Regions from separate parts of the Lysinibacillus fusiformis genome, predicted to be linked through region 2. Evidence: riboswitches for the same ligand, from Rfam matches in the RefSeq annotation. Region 2 holds a riboswitch; each other region holds the start of a gene.
The links. Region 2 has a riboswitch for cobalamin ahead of JTI58_RS05765 (FecCD family ABC transporter permease). Riboswitches for the same ligand answer to the same signal wherever they lie in the genome.
Positions count from the first base shown of each region.

Region 1: another riboswitch for cobalamin. It lies ahead of JTI58_RS11710 (ABC transporter substrate-binding protein); the one in region 2 lies ahead of JTI58_RS05765 (FecCD family ABC transporter permease).
Region 3: another riboswitch for cobalamin. It lies ahead of mmgD (citrate synthase); the one in region 2 lies ahead of JTI58_RS05765 (FecCD family ABC transporter permease).
Region 4: another riboswitch for cobalamin. It lies ahead of JTI58_RS23930 ((2Fe-2S) ferredoxin domain-containing protein); the one in region 2 lies ahead of JTI58_RS05765 (FecCD family ABC transporter permease).

Region 1 covers NZ_CP070490.1:2,379,575-2,384,983, reverse strand. Annotated here, with positions in the region: gene JTI58_RS11720 (adenosylcobinamide amidohydrolase) at 1-283, opposite strand, end outside; gene JTI58_RS11715 (FecCD family ABC transporter permease) at 280-1,281, opposite strand; gene JTI58_RS11710 (ABC transporter substrate-binding protein) at 1,278-2,243, opposite strand; cobalamin riboswitch at 2,382-2,564, opposite strand; gene JTI58_RS11705 (acyl-CoA dehydrogenase family protein) at 2,622-4,289, opposite strand; gene JTI58_RS11700 (class I adenylate-forming enzyme family protein) at 4,291-5,409, opposite strand, start outside.
Region 2 covers NZ_CP070490.1:1,149,952-1,155,360, reverse strand. Annotated here, with positions in the region: gene JTI58_RS05785 (HAMP domain-containing sensor histidine kinase) at 1-213, shown strand, start outside; gene JTI58_RS05780 (response regulator transcription factor) at 191-910, shown strand; gene JTI58_RS05775 (YdhK family protein) at 929-1,498, opposite strand; gene JTI58_RS05770 (biotin transporter BioY) at 1,614-2,210, opposite strand; cobalamin riboswitch at 2,365-2,552, shown strand; gene JTI58_RS05765 (FecCD family ABC transporter permease) at 2,698-3,744, shown strand; gene JTI58_RS05760 (heme ABC transporter ATP-binding protein) at 3,750-4,541, shown strand; gene dapF (diaminopimelate epimerase) at 4,597-5,409, shown strand, end outside.
Region 3 covers NZ_CP070490.1:4,319,265-4,324,673, reverse strand. Annotated here, with positions in the region: gene prpD (2-methylcitrate dehydratase) at 1-1,244, opposite strand, end outside; gene mmgD (citrate synthase) at 1,343-2,467, opposite strand; cobalamin riboswitch at 2,660-2,855, opposite strand; gene JTI58_RS21225 (NUDIX hydrolase) at 3,104-3,589, shown strand; gene JTI58_RS21220 (hypothetical protein) at 3,645-3,926, opposite strand; gene JTI58_RS21215 (SHOCT-like domain-containing protein) at 3,936-4,322, opposite strand; gene JTI58_RS21210 (DUF2089 domain-containing protein) at 4,336-4,701, opposite strand; gene JTI58_RS21205 (ABC transporter ATP-binding protein) at 4,892-5,409, opposite strand, start outside.
Region 4 covers NZ_CP070490.1:4,828,912-4,834,320, reverse strand. Annotated here, with positions in the region: gene JTI58_RS23950 (energy-coupling factor ABC transporter ATP-binding protein) at 1-99, opposite strand, end outside; gene cbiQ (cobalt ECF transporter T component CbiQ) at 96-869, opposite strand; gene JTI58_RS23940 (energy-coupling factor ABC transporter substrate-binding protein) at 875-1,147, opposite strand; gene JTI58_RS23935 (energy-coupling factor ABC transporter permease) at 1,151-1,897, opposite strand; cobalamin riboswitch at 2,046-2,230, opposite strand; cobalamin riboswitch at 2,483-2,664, shown strand; gene JTI58_RS23930 ((2Fe-2S) ferredoxin domain-containing protein) at 2,810-3,181, shown strand; gene cobJ (precorrin-3B C(17)-methyltransferase) at 3,186-4,853, shown strand; gene JTI58_RS23920 (sirohydrochlorin chelatase) at 4,868-5,409, shown strand, end outside.

The DNA of each region.
Region 1 (5,409 bases), 1.2 Mb from region 2:
CCTCTCTCACACTATTCGAGAAAGCATTTGCATGAAGCTGTGGTAATACAGCCATCTTTTGCGCCAAAGCACGAGCATTATAAGAAAGAATATTTTGTCCATCAATCGAAATAGTTCCAGCAGTAGCTGGTAAAATACCACTCATTACTTTTAATAATGTGGATTTCCCGCTACCATTCGGCCCTAGAATGCCAAGAATTTTCCCTTTTTCAACAGTAAAACTAATATCCTTGACGATTGGTACATCTTCATAGCCACCTGATAGATGTTCAACAACAATCATGCCCGTACCCCCTTGCTTCTTCGCTGCTTATAAAAAATATAGGAGAAAACAGGTGCTCCAATAAATGCCGTAATAACACCAATTGGTAGCTCTCTTGGCACAATGATTGTTCGTGCTACTAAGTCGCAAATAATGAGTAATGTTGCACCATTGAAAAAAGATAATGGTAATAAGTGGCGATGATCAGAACCCCAAATCATCCTTGTCATATGCGGCACCACTAATCCTACAAAGCCAATTGTGCCAGAAACCGCTACAGCTGCTCCGGTTAGCATGGAGCCACCTGCTAATATCAAATATTTACTACGCTTCACATTAACACCTAAATGTTTTGCTCGCTCTTCACCATACAACAAAACATTTAGCTCTCGTCTTTGCGTCCATAGCATAATTGAACCTACAATAACAAATGGAATGATCATTTGGACATATGGCCAACCACGCATCGATACAGAACCAAGTAACCAGCCTATTACCTGACGTAATTCTTCACCAGATAAAGCAATCATTAATGAAATAAGAGAACCTAAAAATGAACTAAAAATAACACCTGTTAATATCAATGTTTCCATTTTCAATGAACGGTCTACGAGTCTAGCAAAGCTCATGACAACTACCATCGTGATGATTGCACCAATCATACTAAAGGTTGGTAGAGCATACAAACCGACGACAGGGATAGAAATACTAAAAAAGATTGTTATAACAGCACCAACAGAAGCCCCTGATGAAACCCCTAGTGTGTATGGGTCTGCTAATGGGTTTTTTAATAAACCTTGGAATGCTGCTCCAGCAATAGCTAGAGATGCCCCCACTAGTCCCGCTAACAACACGCGAGGCAAGCGAATTTTCCAAAAGATATTGGCGGCTGTTTCATCAGCCGCCTTATTCCACAATACTTCTAATGGAATATGAACTGAGCCTATCGCTACGCCACACCAGATGCTAATAAGAAGAAGCGTGCATGTTAGTGCATAGGCTAGTGCTATTTTTTTCACTTAAATACCTCAGGATAGATCGCTTTTGCTAATTCTTCTAGACCTTCTGCTAAACGTGGTCCCTGACGACTCGTTGTACTTTCATCTACCTGTACAATCGCATTATTTTTTACGGCATTAATAGTATCAAAGCCCGCACGTTTTGGTATTTTCGTTAAAATATCTGGTACATAATGATATGTCACCACAATGACATCTGGATTTTTCGCGATAATTTGTTCTGCATCAATTTTATACCAATTATCACCATCTACAGCTACATTCTCTGCATTGATCATTTCAAGCATTGCGTTCATAAATGTGCCATTGCCAGCTGTATAAATATCTGGCTCATCCGATGCTTCGACTAACACTTTTTTTGGTTCAACATCCTTGACTTTAGTCAAAACTTCTTCTACTTTGGCCTTCATATTAGCAACAATTTTTTCAGCCTCTGGTAATTTCCCTGTAGCACGACCAAGTTGCTCAATTGTCGTATATGTTTCATTAAAGTCTTGTGCATTTCTTACTACAAACACTTTCAAACCTGCTGATTCAAGCTGTGCAATAGCCTCTTCTGATAGAGACATGCTAGATTCGTGTGAAAAAACGATATCTGGTTTTAAGGCAATAATTTTTTCAATATCGTATTCCATTCCGCCAACCTTATCTTTCTCAGTTGCCTCTGGTGGATAATCGTCGTTGTCAGTAACACCAACTATTTCATCATTTAAACCAAGTCCAAAAAGGATTTCAGTGTTACTTGGAATAAGTGAAACAATTTTCTCAGGAGGTGCTTCAAGAGTAATGTCCTTGCCAAGGGCATCTGTTATAGTCATTGGGAATGTTGCTTCATCCTGTGCTGTTTCTTGCTGTGTTTGCTGCTCAGTAGCTGGCTTGTTATCTTTTGCTTCTTGTCCACAAGCAGCTAGCAAGCCTACTGCTAAAAATGCTGATAATCCTATTTTCCAAAATTTCTTCATGTGAATCCTCCTTCGTTGATCCGTGCGACATTTCACTTTATTCTGCATCAAAATAAACCCCTCATCTTTGAATGATGAGGGGGGCAAAATCGCACCAAAAAAACTGATACAAAATCCACCACCCTATCCTCGTAGGTTGTCATGTCTGTTATAAAGGCAGGTCTCCTGGCTTGTGCTCCTTGCGATTTTTCAAGCCTTCCCGAAATCTTCAGTGGCATCATTTGAAAAAACTCACACTTACAGTGGCGGGACCGCATCGGAATTACACCGATTTCCCTTTTCACTTTACTTAAGTAAAGAACCTTTACAATATTCAGTTGATTTCATTATACATGAAAATGAAAGAAGTCGCCTCCATTCAAGACGACTCCCAAGCTATTATACAATTTCAGAAAAATATTGAACTGTTTTCATTTGAGCACCCATTTCTCTTAATGACCACGTCTGCTCTAAATAAACGTCCGCTAGTTTTTCATATTTCCCACCAAATTTATGCGCCCATTCTACTGCTACGACACTTTCATAAAGATGAGCCATTTTTTTCGCCATATCTTTTGCTTCAAAAGATTTCGTTGCCGCGTCTAAAGCGCTAAAGATTTGTAGTTTCACAGCCATATTCGCCAATTGTTCTTTAACGATTTGTACTAACGAGCTGTTAGCTAATTTTTCTAAGCGTTCCTCCATCTCCTGTACAAACAGTTCATGTGCATGAAACTTATCTACTAACCGAATGAGTTCTAAGGCCAAAATATTAGCCGTCCCCTCCCACACCGTCAACACTTGTGCGTCTCTTAATAAGCGGGGCGTTACAAAGTCTTCGATATAGCCATTACCTCCGTGTAATTCAATTGCCTCACTAGCATAATGAACGGCTTGCTCTGCTGTTTCCTTTTTCATAATGGCAATATATAAACGATTCATAATAAGGTCTTGCTGTGTTCCCTGTCCACTCGTCACTTTATCGTATAATTGAATAAGATCAAAAACTGTCGCTACTTCCACATGCAACTTAGCCGCAAATTTACCTAAAGTATCCTGAACCATAGGGTATTGTGTTAAAGGCTTGCCAAATGCATAACGATTGGTTACGTAATGTTTTGCCTCTAAAAAGCCACGACGCATAATGCCAATTGAAGCTACTGCATTACAAATTCTTGAGAGATTTAGTGCTTCTAGCATGTAATAAATCCCTTTATTTTGCTCCCCTACAACATAGGCAAGTGCACCATCAAATTCTACCTCACCTGAAGGAACTGCCCGAACGCCTAACTTATCTTTTAGTCGGCGAATACGAAGATGATTGGCTGTTCCATCTTCTTTGTGCCAAGGAACTGCAAACAATGTTAAGCCTTTGGAACCTGCTGGCGCATCTTCTAGTCGTGCCAACACCATCGCTACTCCACACATGCCCGCATTGGATGCGAAGTATTTTTCACCATATAGGCGATACGCAGCGCCATCCTTTCTCGCCTCCACAACATTCGCGCCAACGTCTGAGCCTCCTTGACGTTCTGTTAAAAATGTCGCACCTTCATATAACTCTGTGTCACCTGTTGCACAAACATGAGGTAAGAAACGCTGCTTCACCTCTTCATCCGCATAATGATCTAATAGGTAGGCAGTAGCCATCGTCAATGTCACGGGACAATAAAAACCAGGCTCTGCATGAGACAATAAGTAACCTTGCGCAAAGCTATAAACATAATTCCCCTTGTGACCTAGCTGTGGAATATCCTTGTGCACATAGCCGACAATACCCGTATTATATGTCTCTTCAATCGTTTTCTTATAGCCATCATTGACCCAAACCTCTGATATCTCTTCACCATAGGCATCATACCTTTGAAGGCGAGGCTCCCCCTGCCGATCTGTATGCTTTGCCCTCACATCAATATCACCTGCACATAGCTCTCCAAAATCTGTTAACTCTCGATGGGCATAGGACAAAAACTCTTTATCTAACATCATTTCTAATATTTTTTGAAGCGTTTCATCCTCTGTAAAAAAGTTCGTAGTACGCATTTCTTCTTGTTGTAATACTTTCATGCTATCTCACCTCTTGCCCCTTCAAAGATTGTTTTAATATTTTACCTGATGCATTGCGTGGTAGCGCTTCCACTTTTTCGAAAATACGTGGTATTTTAAACTTTGCCAGATGTTCCTCTAAATAAGCTTTCAGCGCTTCCTCATCAATGTCTTGTTTAGCGGAATATACTGCCTTTACAGTTTCCCCCCATTGTGGATGGGGTACACCAATCACAGCAACCTCGAATATCCCTTCAAAGCCTAATAAGCAATCTTCAATTTCTTTCGGATAAATGTTGACACCACCCGAAATAATGACATCCTTTTTACGATCAACAATCCAAATAAAACCATCTTCATCCCTACGAGCTAAATCTCCTGTTTTTAACCAACCGTCAATGAAGGCGGCATTCGTTGCTACTTCATCCTTATAGTAGCCAAGCATATTGCCCTCACCTAACAAAACAATTTCCCCTACTTCGCCTACATTTACATCTTCTCCGTTGTCATTCACAATACGCAACTCTGTACCAAGCGGCGCCCGCTGCCCTATACTTCCAGCCTTTGTTTCATGCTCCTTGCCAAATAATAATGAACCACTTGGTCCAGCCTCTGTTAATCCATATACACAAGTTAAATTATTTGTTCGGAATGCCTGCTGAATGAAATGAACTTCATTTTGGGATAATGGTGCCCCACCATACACCCACCATTTCATTGAAGACAAATCAGCCGATTGTAATCTTGGCATCTGAGCCGTTAATAAATAAGCAACAGGTGCACCAAAGAAATGTGTGGTTTTCTCCTGTTCAATGGCATCAATGAATAAATCAGGTGTAAAAGTTGGTGTTAACACATTTGTTGAGCCTACCAATACGCCTGCCATTAAAAATAAATGCAATGGCGCCGAGTGTGTTAATGGCATCATGAGCAAAATACGGCTCTCAGGCTTTACCTCCATTTCAACAGCAATCATTTGTGCCACTGTTAAAATATTACGATAGCTAAATAACACACCCTTTGGTTTCCCTGTTGTACCAGATGTATACAAAATCGTGGAAGGGTCATCTTCATGCAGCTGGCAATCAATCAGTTGTGTGCTAGCATTTTGAAGCATTGTTTCATATTGAAGCCAACCCAC
Region 2 (5,409 bases):
AAGGATTTACCATATATTTTTGATCGGTTTTATCGTGTGGAAAAATCCCGTAGTCGTGCTTTAGGTGGTTCTGGACTAGGGCTTGCTATTGTCAAGGAACTTGTACAAGCGCATGGTGGAGAAATAAAGGTTAGTAGTGAAATAAATAAAGGGACTACTTTTGAATTATCATTTAAAGGGGTAGAAATGAATGAAAACAATTTTATGCATTGATGATGAGCCAAGAATGTTAGATTTATTAACCCTTTATTTAGAACCACTATTTCTTTGTAGAGCCATGTCTTCCATTCAAGAGGCATTGGATTTTTTAGAAGAAGAGCATGTGGATTTAGTTCTTTTGGATATTATGATGCCAGAGATGGATGGATGGCAGGTTTGTCAGGAAATTAGGAAATTTTGGGATGTCCCGATCATTATGCTTACTGCAAAAGGAGAACACGCTGATATTGTAAAAGGCTTAAACCTTGGTGCTGATGACTACATATTAAAGCCTTTTGATGAGGAAGAGTTGTTAGCACGAATACATGCTGTATTAAGAAGATCGAAATCAGAAGAAAAAGTAATTAACTTTGAAGGGCTTTGTTTAGATAGAGAGTCCTTTGAAGTATATTTTCAACATAAGGCAATTCCATTAACACCAAAGGAATTTGCCATGCTTGCCCTATTTTTAGATCATCAAAATAGAGCATTTTCTAGAGAACACCTTATCCATACAGTTTGGGGATATAATGTGACGATTGAAGATCGTACCATTGATTCACATGTGCGTAATTTAAGAGAAAAATTAAGAAAAAGTGGTTTCCCTGCAGATGATTACTTGCAAACTGTTTGGGGCATCGGCTATAAATGGCATAAGTCTGCAAATAGAAAGCCAATGGAGCGAGCTAAAAATAACCTCTACCAGAGTTGAAGGTAGAGGTTATTTCTATTATTTTGGGCTAAGCTCTTCTTCTGTTACCCATTTATGATTTTTTACAGCTTCACCACTTGTAGTGGAAGTATAATCAACCATATATACAGTTGTTTGCACAGCCTCATCAATACGGACAGTCGCATTTTCCATACCTTCCATATGTGCTGCATCCGTTTTTACTTCTGTTCCAGGAGCCAGTGGTGCTTCTTGTGGGTCAATCAATTCTTCATGAATCACCCACTTATGCTTTTCTATACGCTTTCCACCAGATGTGGGCTCATAGGAAATAACATAGGCAGTCGTATTATAGGCACCTACTATTGTTGCTACGGCTCCTTTCATACCGTCCATATGTCCATCTGTAATAATAGCTGTACTCCCCACAGGAAATTTCGGGTTTTCAGCTTTTTTTAAGGTTGCCGGTATTTCGCCAGAACTTGAATGGTTCATCGTAGAATGATCGATTTCTTCAGAAGTATCCACAGAAGTGGATGCAGGCTTTGTTTGATCCTCTGTACAAGCCGATAAACTAATTAGAGCGACTACTGATAATAGTCCGATTGACCATCTTCTATTGAATGTCATGTGATATCCTCCTCACTATTTGCCCTTACTGTAGCAAATAAATGTGCAGAAATGATGGACATGACCTATGAATAAATTTTCCTCTAGTCTGACACGAAAGAAGTGAAGCGATATGTTATTGAATGGGCATGATTCTCAATGTTTTTTGTAATCTATACGCGAAGATACCAGCAAAAATGGCTAAAATAATATCTTTTGGTAGTGGAGGTATCATCCAAAGCCAAGCTAGCTTATAAGAAAAATTCTCTGGCGCACTTGCCCAAAGCTTGTATGCAAAAAACATCCAATTTGTTCCTATCAAATAATTTATAGCCGTTGCTACCAAAGCAGCTACGATAAAGCTTTTCTTTGTCCCGCTTCGTTCCACGATCCATCCTGCAACAAATGCCGCTAAAATAAATGTAATAATAAACCCAAAGGTAGGACTTAAAATTTGACCAATTCCACCACCAAAGCGAGCAAAGACAGGTGCTCCTGCCAATCCCACACACATATAAATTGTACAGGCGAGCGCACCTTTTCTACTACCAAGAATAAGCCCTGCTAAAATCGCAAAAAAGGTTTGAAGCGTAATGGGTACACCACCAACTACCATAAAGGGTGCAAAGGAAGTGATATTAGCACCCACCATCATTAGCGTTGAAAATAATCCAATATAGGTAATGTCGACAGTTCTTAATTTATGATGACTATGTTGTGTAACAGTTGCCATGATTTCACCTCGTTTTAAAAGTTATTACAGCTAGTGTAAAAAACGAAAGCATTTGTGTCAACCTAATTATTAAAATTAGTTAACTCAAATGTTAGATGCATTTCCATGTAGACTAACTATCTATAAAAATGTATGATAGAATCGTCACAATTTTATAACTTCAAATACTATTGGTGTGATATTTTTGAATGTCACTTAAAAGGGAAGTCGGTGGAAGTCCGATGCTGTCCCGCAACTGTAACGAGGAATCCTATAATATTATTTGCCACTGTGTAAGAATGGGAAGGCAATTATAGGATGTTGAATCGAAGCCAGGAGACCTGCCAGTTAGTAATACCTGTAATGCCCACGAGGATGCAAGCAATTACGGACAATAGCTGGATATTTTCTGACTTTGTTTAATCTAGGGTATTTCTATGTGTATTTTCGCATGGAATACCTTTTTTTATTGCTTCATTCATCAATATTCAGTAGGAGTTTAAAACAGATGAATAAAAAATTTATGTTATTTTCCTTCGTACTTTTCATGGTATTAATTGTTTCAATGACATTTGCTGTAATGGTTGGCTCTGTTTCAGTTACACCATTATATGTATGGAAAGTTATTCTTTCTAAAATTCCTTTTATACAAAATGCTATCGAACAAGATTGGAGTCGCTCACAGGAAATCATCATTTGGCAAATAAGAGCACCTCGTGTTTTGCTAGCTGCTATTGTTGGAGCGGGGTTAGCCATTGCGGGGGCAGCGATTCAGGCGCTTGTACGAAATTCTATTGCTGATCCGTATATTCTAGGGATTTCTTCAGGGGCAGCTGTCGGAGCTACTTCTGTAATTATTTTAGGAGCCTTTTCATTTTTAGGGATTTACGCTCTGTCAGTATCCGCATTTCTTGGATCATTACTTGCCATTGCACTTGTTTTTTTCTTATCACGTGTTGGTGGACGTGTCTCTATTTTCCGCTTGCTATTGGCAGGTATGGCTGTGTCCTTTATCTTAACGGCTATCTCTAACTTTATTTTAATGATGTCAAAGCAAGAAGGGGCTTTAAAGGCTGTTATGTTTTGGATGCTAGGTAGTTTAGCTGGAGCTAAATGGAATAATATTGTGATTCCAGCTTTCGTATTCTTCGTTGTATTTGGGCTACTGTGGCTACACTATCGCAATTTAAATTTATTATTACTGGGGGAAGAGGCGGCAGTGACATTAGGCGTGAATCTTCAACAATTTCGTATCCAGCTAATATTACTCGTTTCTCTGTTAACAGGTGTGCTTGTCGCAGTTAGTGGTTCTATTGGATTTGTGGGATTAATTATTCCCCATATTGTGCGATTAATTGTGGGCTCAAACTATAAATATGTAATACCTATTAGTGCTTTAATAGGTGGAATATTCTTAGTATGGGCAGATGCCTTTGCTCGAATCATCATCGCTCCTCAGGAAATGCCAATTGGTATTATTACAGCTTTTTGTGGAGGACCATTTTTCATTTGGCTACTCCGTCGTAACAACTATTCTTTCGGTGAAGGAGATTAATTTCCATGACATTAGAAGCGAAACAAGTATCATTCTCCATTTACGATCAGCGTATACTACATGATGTAAGTATTCAAATAAAAGAAAAGCAATTTGTTGGATTAATTGGCCCTAATGGAAGCGGAAAATCAACATTGTTAAAAAATATGTATCGTCTCCTAAAACCTGAAAGCGGTACGGTATTATTAAATGAGCAGGATATTTTAAAGCAAACAAGTAAAGCAATTGCGAAAAATTTGGCCGTTGTTAGCCAAGAAACACCCGTTTTATTTGATTTCACTGTGCATGATTTAGTCAGTATGGGGAGAACGCCACATAAAAAGCTATTAGAGCTTGATCAAGAGCAAGATTTCCAAATTGTTAAAGATGCTCTTAGACAAACGGGTATATCTCATTTAGAGAAACGAAGCTTTAGCTCTCTTTCAGGAGGCGAGAAAAAGCGCGTAATGGTTGCACGAGCACTCGCTCAACAAGCACAGGTACTAATATTAGATGAGCCGACGAATCATTTAGATATTCAACATCAACTTCAACTCATGGATTTAATTCAGACCTTACACTTAACCGTAGTGGCAGCTTTGCATGACTTGAATATCGCTGCTATGTACTGCGATCAAATTTACGTTTTACAGCAAGGGCGGATCGTTTGTCATGGTACACCAGAGGAAGTGCTGACGCCAGCGTTGTTGCAAGATGTATTTGGTGTTTTTGCCGATATTCAAACACATTCACTGACAGGTAAGCCTTATCTCACATATGTCCCTGACCAATTTGCGAAGAAGGTCAGCCAAGTTTAGGAAAGCAAGATCTTCTATTTAAATACACATAACATCCTTTATAGGGAGTGACTGTATGCAAATAGCCTTTACGAAAATGCATGGTATTGGCAACAGCTATATCTATCTTGATCTTTTTCAATATGATTACAAGGAAGATATCTTTTTTGAATTGGCTCAGAAAATGGCCAATGTTCATACAGGTATTGGCTCAGATGGATTAATTATTATCCAACCATCCAAAATTGCTGACTGTTGTATGCGTATTTTTAATAAAGATGGCTCTGAGGGGACAAATTGCGGTAATGGTCTTCGCTGTGTTGCTAAGTATATCTTTGACCGTCATATTATGCGAAAAGAGCTAATTACGATTGAAACGAAATCCGGAATTATGCTGGCACAGGTAGTGGTTCAAAACAATAGTGTGATAGAAGTGATTGTCGATATGGGCAAACCTCTCTTATTGCGCAAAGACATTCCGATGCTAGGAAACCCAAATGAACATGTCATTAATGAGGTATTTTTGTTACCCCAACATTCTCTTTTGGTAACAGCGTTGTTTTTGGGGAATCCAAATGCCGTCATTTTTGTGAATGCTATAGAACAGGCACCACTAAAAACATTAGGGGGGATTATAGCAAATGATGTGAGATTTCCTCATCATAGCAATGTTGAATTCGTAGAGGTCGTTCATGCGAAAGCATTAAAATGCCGAGTTTGGGAGCGAGGTTCAGGTATAACAGAGGCATGTGGGACAGGTGCTTGTGCAGCGGTAGTGGCTGCTATATTAAATGGTTTTTGTCAGAAGGAAGAAGAGATAGTAGTCCAACTTAGTGGCGGTGACTTAGTCATACGATGGGCCGAAAATGACCATATCTGGATGCGTGGT
Region 3 (5,409 bases), 1.8 Mb from region 2:
ATAAGCTCAGATGATGTGCCGTCGTTGTAATAAACTTGAACAGCATTGGCAATCGAACGTTTTTCAGGATCTAGGTAATCGATTGTATATTGAGCGTTTTCCACAACCACCATTTTATTTCTTAACTCATCGATACGAGGATCTGCTGCCACATCATCTTCATAGTGATCTGCAATAATATCACCAAAGATAAGTCCGATAGCTGTAATATACTGAAGGCAGTGATCGCGATCAGCTGGATTAAGAAGAGGCCCTTCTTTATCAATAATTCGTATTGCTGATTCATGTGTCGTAATTTGAATGCGTTCAATGTCCTGTAAACGATTTTTCACTTCATGGTGTAAATGAACGGCACATTCAGCAGCTGTTTGTGCATGGAATTCAGCTGGATAAGAAACCTTGAATAGTACATTTTCCATCACATAAGATGTCAGTGGTCTAGCAAGCTTTAATTCTTGTTTATTAAAGAGAACGTCTTGGAATCCCCAGCCTGGTGCAGATAAGGCCGTTGCGTAGCCCATTTCGCCTTTCACAGCCATCATCGCTATTTGCACTGCTCTACTTGTTGCATCACCAGCAGCCCATGATTTTCTAGAACCTGTATTCGGTGCATGGCGATATGTTCGTAGGCTTGAATTATCAATCCAGGCATTGGACAATGCATTGACAATTTCCTGATGCGTGCCTCCTAATGCCTTTGTCACAACAGCTGTTGTTGCAATTTTGACAAACAGAACATGATCTAGCCCAACACGATTTAAGCTATTTTCTAGTGCTAAAATACCTTGTATTTCATGTGCTTGAATCATCATTTCTAAAACATCTTTCACTTTAAGAGGCGCCTTACCCTCTGCCACACGCACGCGACTTAAATAATCTGCCACAGCTAATATGCCACCTAAATTATCAGATGGATGCCCCCATTCAGCCGCAAGCCAAGTATCGTTGTAATCTAACCAACGAATCATACACCCGATATTAAAAGCGCCTTTTACTGGATCAAGAACATAGGAAGTTCCAGGAACACGTGTACCATTAGGAACGACTGTGCCTGGTACTACTGGACCAAGAAGCTTCGTGCATTCAGGATATTGTAAGGCCAAAATGCCACAGCCTAAAGTATCCAATAGAACATAGCGTGCCGTTTCGTACGCCTCTTCACTTGTAATCTTTGTATTTAGTACATAATCCGCAATATCTGTAAGTAATTGATCTGTCTTCGTTATGTCATTTGTTTTAATCATCTATATCTTCCTTTCAAGGCTTAAGTTTGATATACTAGTATGCTGATGGGCATTGGTCAGAATGCCCATTAGCTTTATGGCGAGTTGTTAAAACTTGATTATACCGACAATTCTTCAAGGTTATGACGCTCGCCAATATAATTGACACGAGGTCTAAATAATCGATTATTGTCATGCTGCTCAATTACATGGGCACATAAGCCAATTGTTCGTGAGCCAAAGAAGATTGGCGTATAGATTTCAATCGGCAAACCAAGCATGTAGTACACGGGTGCTGCATAATAATCTAAATTTGGATACAACCCTTTCTCCTGTACCATCACTTTTTCACCAGCTTCACACATGTGATATAAGCGATCATCCCCTTGCTCTAAACATAATTTGTGCAAGGCTTCTTTCATAATTTGCGCTCTTGGGTCCATCTTTTTCATATAGACACGGTGGCCAAAGCCCATAATCTTTTCTTTATTTTGTAGCTTGTTTTTCAACAATGCTTCAAAGCCTTCTACTGTTTTGGCTTCAAGAAGCATGTACATGACTGCCTCGTTAGCTCCTCCATGTAAATTCCCTTTCAATGATGCGACAGCTCCCGTTAAAGCGCCATACAAATCAGATTGTGTAGAAGCAATGACACCACGAGCTGCAAATGTCGAATTTGGCATCTCATGCTCACTATATAAAACGAGTGACTGATCAAAAATTTCTTCTTCTAACGCAGTTGGCTTTCTGCCCGTAATCATGTAATAAAAATTGGCACTATAGGAAAGTTGACTATCCGGCTCGACAACCTCTTGTCCATTTAATACACGATAGCTATTTGCTACGATGTTGGGCATACCACCTAAAAGTCTATATGCTCGCGATAAATTCATTTCAGTCGAACGATCATTGATGTGCTGATCAAAGCCTGCTAAAACGGAAATTCCTGTTCTAAGCCCATCCATCGCATGTGTTTCAGTGGGCAATAGCTTAAAAATTTGAAATAGCTCTTGTGGAACCTGATAATGAGCTTTCAATTTGTCCTGTAGATCAGCCTGTTGCTCGGTAGTTGGTATTTCTCCATGCAGCAATAAGTAAACAATATCTAAATACGAATATCGCTGAGATAATTCAATCAAGTCATAGCCTCGAATAACTATTTGACTTCCTACAGTGTCTAAAAAAGATAACTTTGTTTCAGCGGCAATGATTCCATCAAGACCTGGTGAATAATTTAACTCCATTTAATGACAGCCCCTTTGTTTAATTATTCTTGTAAGCGTTACCATTCAAACACGACAGAACAACAAAAAAACAACTCCTATCCCTTTCTAGAAGTTGTTAATCTACAAAAGCATGACAGACCAAAAAAACAGTGAATTTACATGAATTCACAATCATGCAGTAGCTAACACCTCCCTATCCTCGTAGGTCAATTGATGCTTTTTTTCGTGGCAGGTCTCCTGACTTATGATCAACGCTCTCATAACACCTTCCCATTTTGACAAACAAAACAGTGGCTTTGTTTTCGAGCTCCTAAATACAGTTGCGGGACAGTGTTGGACTCTCACCAACTTCCCTTTTAATCAAATAGAATCAACTCCCATTTGAACCACCAAAATTTAGCATATTCAATTTGTCTTTTTACCTTAACATAGAGTTTTCAAAACAATCAATATAGGTAAAATTCAGAAAAGACTGATTATAAAAAGCTATTTTTCATCTTTGATGAACTATTCTGCGTTTTTTAGCAATATTTTGTACAAAAAAAAGATTGTGCATCTATCCCAATACATCCAATTTTAAGCATTACAAGGAAAATAGAGGTTTTTAAAGGAAGAAAGGCGAATCGTTTCTTATGATCTATAGGAGGGACCAATATGGGATATATTTCAGAGTTAAGGAAACACATCGGTAGTAGACCAATTATCAGTATTGGGGCGACCATTCTTGTGGTTAACGATGACAAGCAAATTCTCTTTCAACATCGATCAGATACGTTGGATTGGGGATTACCTGGCGGTGCATTGGAACTAAACGAAACGTTAGAGGAAGCTGCTGCTCGTGAGCTTCATGAAGAAACAGGACTTGTAGCGAATGAATTTGACTTGGTGGGTGTTTTTTCAGGGCCAGATTATTATTTCCAATATCCAAATGGGGATGAAGTCTATACAGTTATTCATCTTTATATTGCGAAAAATGTAAGGGGTATATTGGAGATAAAGGATGATGAGAGCTTGAAACTTACCTATTTCAGTAAAAATGAGCTACCAGATCAACTTGAGAAAAGAACGAAACTGCTATTAAACAATCTGGAAGATACATTGTGGGATTTCGATAGTTCTTTTGCAAAGGATATTCTTTAAATAACAAAGAGCATGCTTTTTATTCAAACATGCTCTAATCATTCTTTGTTGGGTATTATAGTCTAACCTTAACCTCAGTCCCGTCCTGAGCTTTGACATCGACTAGCACGAGCCCTTTATAATTTTGTAGTTCCTTGATAATCGGCTTGAGCATTTCTTTGTCGATGAGCGGAAAGGTAAAGTCTATTTTCTTTCGATCGAAGTATGCCTTTGTCCACTTATTGACTTGTTGCTGAATCCATTTGGAAGTTAAAATGGAGAGGACAATGGTTAGCACAGCATAGGGAACAGGGAAGGTAAAGCGAACGTCTTTTGCTTTCACTTTTACATGCATCATTCGTCGCCTCTATTCAATGAAGACTGCAACGGTATCTCCGTTTGCCGATTTTATATCTACAATTTGTCCATCTAGTTCATTTTCGATCGCTTCAAGAAGAAGATTGATGTCGATATCTTTCACGTATTTTTCCGATTGTGGAATACTCGCTGCGATGCTGTGTCCAGCCATGAGTACGGCTTTGACAAGTTTAATCGGCAAATTCACCGTGACATTATCATTTTCGGTGGATACAACACGGACCTTTAATGTTTTATCTAAATACTTTGTTTTTTCCACAAATTTGTTTCCTGATTCTTCTTTCTGTTGTAACACTTGAATCAGCTCTGAACCTTTATCCGCATCAATTTTCCCCTCTTGAATCATGGTTAACACTTTTGTAATTTCCTCTTTCATGGTCTATTCCTCCCTATTCGCCTTTTAAAAGCTTTATGGCTTCATCCGTTGTGATTTCGCCATTTTCCAACATGCTTACAATTTTTTTCTCGTCTACTTCATTTTTCTTCTTTTGAGCATAGCCAAGGGATGAAATAATGTCGTTTAGCTTGCCACGAACTGTTGGATACGAAACCCCCAGTTCCTTTTCAACCTCTTTAATGTTTCCTCGACAAGTTAAAAATACTTCCACAAAATGAAGCTGATCCTTTGATAAAGATGCGAGCTTAGATAATTCAAATTCATTTTCAATCGTCGTGTGACAATGAGAACACTGTAACTTGGTAATTTTCAAAGTTTTACTGCAGACAGGGCAATTTGTGATTACTTGATAAGCCATAGTGAACTCCTTCCTTTAAGTTAAGTTGATTATATAACAAAGAATTTAAAGAAGTAAATAATAAAAATTAATTATTTGAATCAAAATATAAATAAAGTTAATTTTATGATTGATATTATTAATTTTATTTCTAAAATGCTTTAATAATTAAGAAAACCCCATTTTGAAAAATTCAAAATGGAGTTTCTGTTTAATTTGGTCTATCCTTATTTTTTCTTTCTCGCGGGTGTGATGGCAAAATAGCATTGTATAATTCTTGTGAAGCGGGATGCTGATAGGCTCCATCCTTCCCAATCTCCTCCACGAGCTGACCATGCTGCATCACTAGGATGCGATCTGACATAAAACGTGTGGCTTGTAAATCATGTGAAATGAATAGATAAGCAAGCTGTAGCTCTTTTTGCAGTGATTGTAATAGTTCTATAATCGTCTTTTGCAAAATCATATCAAGACTACTAATGGCCTCATCTAAAACAATCAGTTTCGGCTTTAATGCAAGAGCTCTAGCGATGTTGACTCGTTGCTGCTGTCCCCCACTTAGCTGTGAGGGATAGTTTTGAGCCATTGCCCACTCTAACTCTACACAGTCTAGTAATTCCCTTACCTTCTGTTGTCGCTCTGCTTTGCTAAAATGCTCGAAATTCAAAAACGGTTCTTCGAGTATTTCGAAAATCGTCTGTTTTGGATTAAATGAATGATAGCTATTTT
Region 4 (5,409 bases), 1.3 Mb from region 2:
TTTCCCTTTTGGAATGTCTAATGTAATATCTGACAACGCTTTCGTACCATCTGCATAGGCATATGATAATTGGTTGAGTTCAAAATAAAATGCTGTCATGTGAAATACCCTCCATATACGATGAGGACTAGTAATATTGCTGCCATACCTAGCCAATTTTTCTTGCTATAGGAGCCCACCTCTTGCCAGTAGACGGCCTCGCCACCACGTGATTGCATGGCATTGTTGAGCTCCCGACTACGTTGAAACATTTCCACAAATAATGCCACAATGAGCATGGAGACAGAGCGTAGCCATTGCAACGGTGAATGGTAGCCGAGACGCGCTTGCTGGGCTAGATGGATATTTTGCATACTTTCTAAAAACATAAAAATAAAACGATAGGTTAGTTCAACGAGTTCAACCAATAAAGAGGGGAGTCGCCATTGTCGTAGCACATAACATATTCCTTGTACAGAAGTGGTTAGAATTAAAAAGTATAAACAACTAATACTGCCCAGAACGACAAAGAACAGCTGCTGCGCTAATAGCACACTTGCGTTCCCAATGAAAACAGTCCAATTCGTCCATGTATAAGACCAAATATGGGCAGGTAGTGCATTGGTTGACGGTGTAATGGAAAGTAAAATAGATACGAGACTTGTGAATAAGAAAAATCCAGGTAGCAATAATAACTTGGCATAGTATGTAAGCGGAATTTTTGCACCTAAAATGATAAAAGCACTCATTACAAAAAATGTAATGAGTGAAAGTCGTTCATCTCTCATGATGAGCGTTATGAGAAGTATTCCAAGTGAAAATATCATTTTTTCTAGCGGATGAACAGACGCTAGCTTATTAAGATAGGCATACTTATCAATGAGTAACATAATGGTTAACCTTCTTTATGTTTGCCACGCATATAGCCGATGAAGTAGCCAATAAAGCCAGCTCCAATAGCTGCCTGTAGCACGAATAATAAGCTTTCGATTTCACCGCTTGGTGGCTCCCATAGGCTTTCGAACCATGGTTCATATTCCGCATTGATTTCACCAATGGCTGCTTCTGCCTCTCCATCAGCACCACCAAATTCAGCACCTTTTTGTATGAACAATGGAATGATGGCTAACAACACAACAATTGCTAATAGCAATAAATTTTTTTTCATCTGTTAATGTGCCTCCTTTGTTGAGAAAACACGTAAAGTTTTTAATTCGCTAATATTGTATTTTTTCAAGAAATTCATCACAATGACCGTTAAAATCCCTTCACTCACCGCTAAAGGAATTTGAGTTAAGGCAAAAATACCTGCAAACTTTGTAAAGGATGCCATAAAGCCTCCAACTTCTGAAGGGAAGGCTAGTGCTAGTTGTACAGAAGTCACAACATATGTACCTAAATCACCAAGCATAGCTGCGAAAAATACGGCTAGTGAAAATGACAAACCTACTTTTTGTGCTCCTTTAAAGACAAAGTAAGCAATAAAAGGACCTACAATAGCCATCGAAAAGGCGTTCGCCCCTAAAGTCGTGATTCCTCCATGTGCTAATAATAAAGATTGGAATAATAAAACGATTGTTCCAATTACACTCATGGCTAGAGGGCCAAAGAGAACTGTCCCAAGTCCAACACCAGTTGGGTGAGAGCAGCTACCTGTAACAGAAGGGATTTTTAAGGCAGATAGCACAAAAGCAAAGGCTCCTGAAAGCCCTAAAAGCATCTTTGTTTCAGGATTTTCATCAATTGTTTTGCGAATAGAGCGCAATCCTAGAACTATAAAAGGAATAGAGATGACCCACCAAAAAATCGCCCATTCGATTGGCAAAAAACCTTCCATGATATGCATCGCAAAGGCACGTTTTGGCACAATTAAAAAGGCCAATAAAAAATAACTAAGTTTCCACCATGAAAATTTCAAAAAGCTTTCCTCCTAACTAATTAATAGATTTTTAGAATGTAGCGTGCGTAAATAAAAAAGCACTTCTCCGTTGGTGGAAAAGTGCATAGCTAAAAAAGCAAATAACATTCTCATCTGCTAAGCCGCACACCTATCCTCGTAGGCTGAAACGATCACCTATTTTTCGGCAGGTCTCCTGGCTCTAGTTCAATACTTTATAGGTCTTCCCATCCGTTGGACAGTGACATATTCTATAAAGCTCCCTATTACAGTGGCGGGACCGCGCCGGACTCAAACCGGCTTCCCTTTTAAGCAAAATGCCAAGCATTTTACACCGAAAAACATTCAATTGTGAGATTTCACGACAAAGTGTAACATGATTTTCCATAAATATGCTATACCTTTTTATAAAATTTTTTTAATTAAAGGTCAACAGCGAATATTCTGATAATATTCATTGTGCTAATGATGGATATTGTATAAATTTTATACCCCAGTTCACTTCAAAATTGATAAATTTGTCATAAATTTTTAAAGAAATATTGAAATTTTAAAATAATAAGATATGATTAAGACAGTTTTCTATTTAAAATACTAATAAAAATTTCATATAAAACGTCAATAAGTGCTCGAATAGCTCGAGATAATAGGGAAATTGGTGAAAATCCAATACAGCCCCCGCTACTGTAATAGCTGATGAAATCGCAAAGCCACTGGTGCAAGCTTGGGAAGGTGCGACTGTAAAATGAAGCTTAAGTCAGGAAACCTGCTTATTTGATTGTGCATGCAAACTTTTCGGAGGGAGAAGTTGAAGCGGAAGCGAGTACCTTTATTTCATGCTATTCGTTTTTATTTGGCTTCTACAAAACCTTTACTCTTCGTTTAGAGTAAAGGTTTTTCTTTTTCCAGAAAGCAAATGAGGGGAGACAGAAGATGACAACATGGAATTTAGAGGGGATGAAAACACATCTCTTTATTTGCAATGGCAGTAGTTGCATGAATAAGGATGGTGAGGAAATTACCTTAGCCATTCGAGATGAAATACAGCGACAAGCACTCGATCAAGAAATACATACGACAAGAACGCGCTGTAATGGACGATGCAAGGATGCCTGTGTGGTAATCGCCTACCCTCAAGGGAATTGGTATCGTGTGCCATCAACAGAGCATGCTAGGACACTAGTACAAGATTTACATCATGAATCCTTATACAACGAACATGTCTTTACACTTCGTGAAGGTACATTACAGCGTACTGCTCAAACAACAGCCATTAAAGGGATCGAAAAGGTGAAAGAGGGGTAACAACATGGCGCAAAAAGGAAAAATTTTCGTAGTAGGCTTTGGACCTGGAGATTTTAAGCATATTACGACACGTGCAGTAGAAGCTTTACAACAAAGTGATATGATTATAGGCTACAAAACCTATGTAGAGCTGATTCAAGATTTAGTTAGTGCGAAATCGATTGTTAGCACAGGCATGACAGAAGAGGTGTCCCGTGCGCAGGAAGCCGTTCGCCAAGCAGAGGCAGGGAGCATTGTCTCGGTGATTTCGAGTGGTGATGCAGGCGTTTATGGCATGGCGGGATTAGTGTATGAGGTGTTAATCGAGCTAGGCTGGACAGAAGCAACAGGAATTGAAGTAGAAATTGTTCCTGGTATTTCTGCGATTAATTCATGTGCGAGCATACTTGGTGCACCCATTATGCATGATGCTTGTACAATCAGTTTAAGTGACCATCTAACACCTTGGAATTTGATTGCAAAGCGTGTCGAGGCAGCTGCGATGGCAGATTTTGTCATCGCATTATACAATCCTAAAAGTGGTCGCCGTACAAGACAAATTGTCGAAGCTCAGCGAATTCTCTTAGAATATCGTTCGCCAGACACACCAGTAGGGCTTGTGAAAAGTGCGTATCGAGAACGTCAAGAAGTGACCATGACAACGCTAGCAGAAATGCTAGAACATGATATTGGTATGCTGACAACTGTCATTATCGGGAATTCATCAACATTTTTCTATGACAATAAGATGATTACGCCACGCGGTTACCAACGTAAATATACCCTTGGGGAAGAAAAACAACCATTACGTCCACATCAACGTTTGCGTGAAGAAAATGAACCTTGGGCAATGAATCAAGAGACAGGAACAGCAAGAAATGACTTTACAGCTGATCCTAATGCAGGGCGTTTTAATAAACCCAGTATAGCCGCTACGCCAAAGCCGAAAAAAACAGCACTTGAAATGGCTACAGCGGCACTCGCAATGGTGAAAGGGACAAACGCAGTCAACGTAACACCGAAGCTTGTACAGCAAAAAATAGAATCTATTTTTGAATTAGCAGTGAGCCCAGGTGTGGCCAATAAGTTTTTTACTCCTCAGCAAATGCTGACGTTAGCAGAGGTCGTTGGGGAAGAGGGGACGATGGAATATACACCAGATCATCAAATCCATTTGAAAATACCAACGACTGCCCCTGAACAGATCACAGAGAAATTGCAGGAAGTAGGCTTTTTATTAGCACCGATTGGTGATGTGCTATCTCTAAAAGCTTGTGATTTTTGCTATGGTGAAAAGGCTGATTCGATACCATACGCCGAAGAAATACAAGAAAAACTTGGTGGCATGTCTTTACCGAAAACATTAAATATTGGCTTTAATGGCTGTGGTATGGCCTGTTATCGAGCTGTATTTGATGATATTGGCATCGTCTACCGTAAAAGTAAATTTGATGTCTTTATTGGAGCGAAGCCAGTTGGTCGTACGGCTCACGCAGCACAGCCTGTTGTAGAAGGGTTGGAGCCTGATCAGCTGATTCCACTCATTACAGATATTATTGAAGAATACCAAGCAAATGCTCATCCAAATGAACGCTTGTTTAAATATTTTAAACGTGTGAAAAAGATACTGCATTTTACGTATCAAGATATGTCTTCCAAAATAAAAGTAGAGCCAGCTCCGTGCGGCGACTAGTAAGGGGTAAAGAGATGAAAGCTATTTTATTTGTCGGCCATGGGAGCCGTTTAGCAGCAGGAAATGATGAGGTTCGTACATTTATCGAACAAATGACACCGCGTATTGACGAACAATTTTTAGTGGAAACTTGTTTCCTTGAATTTGCTTCACCTAACATCGAAGAAGGTATTACAAACTGTGTGAAAAAGGGAGCTACAGAGGTTCATGTGATTCCAATCATTTTACTTCATGCAGGCCATTCAAAACTGCATATTCCAGCAGAAATCGAGCATGCGCGTGAGCATTATCCAACGATTACATTCACATATGGTCAAACAATTGGCATCCATGATGAAATCTTTGCCATTTTACAAGATCGCTTAGCTGAAATTGGCTTTAATTCAGAACAAGAGCAGCAAGACACGGCTATTTTATTGATTGCACGAGGAGGCAGTGATCCATCTGCTAATGGCGATTTTTATAAAATTACACGACTTTTATGGGAAAAACTACCTGTTAAATACGTGGAAAGTGCTTTTATGGGTGTCACAGATCCACGAGTTGAAGAAGGAAT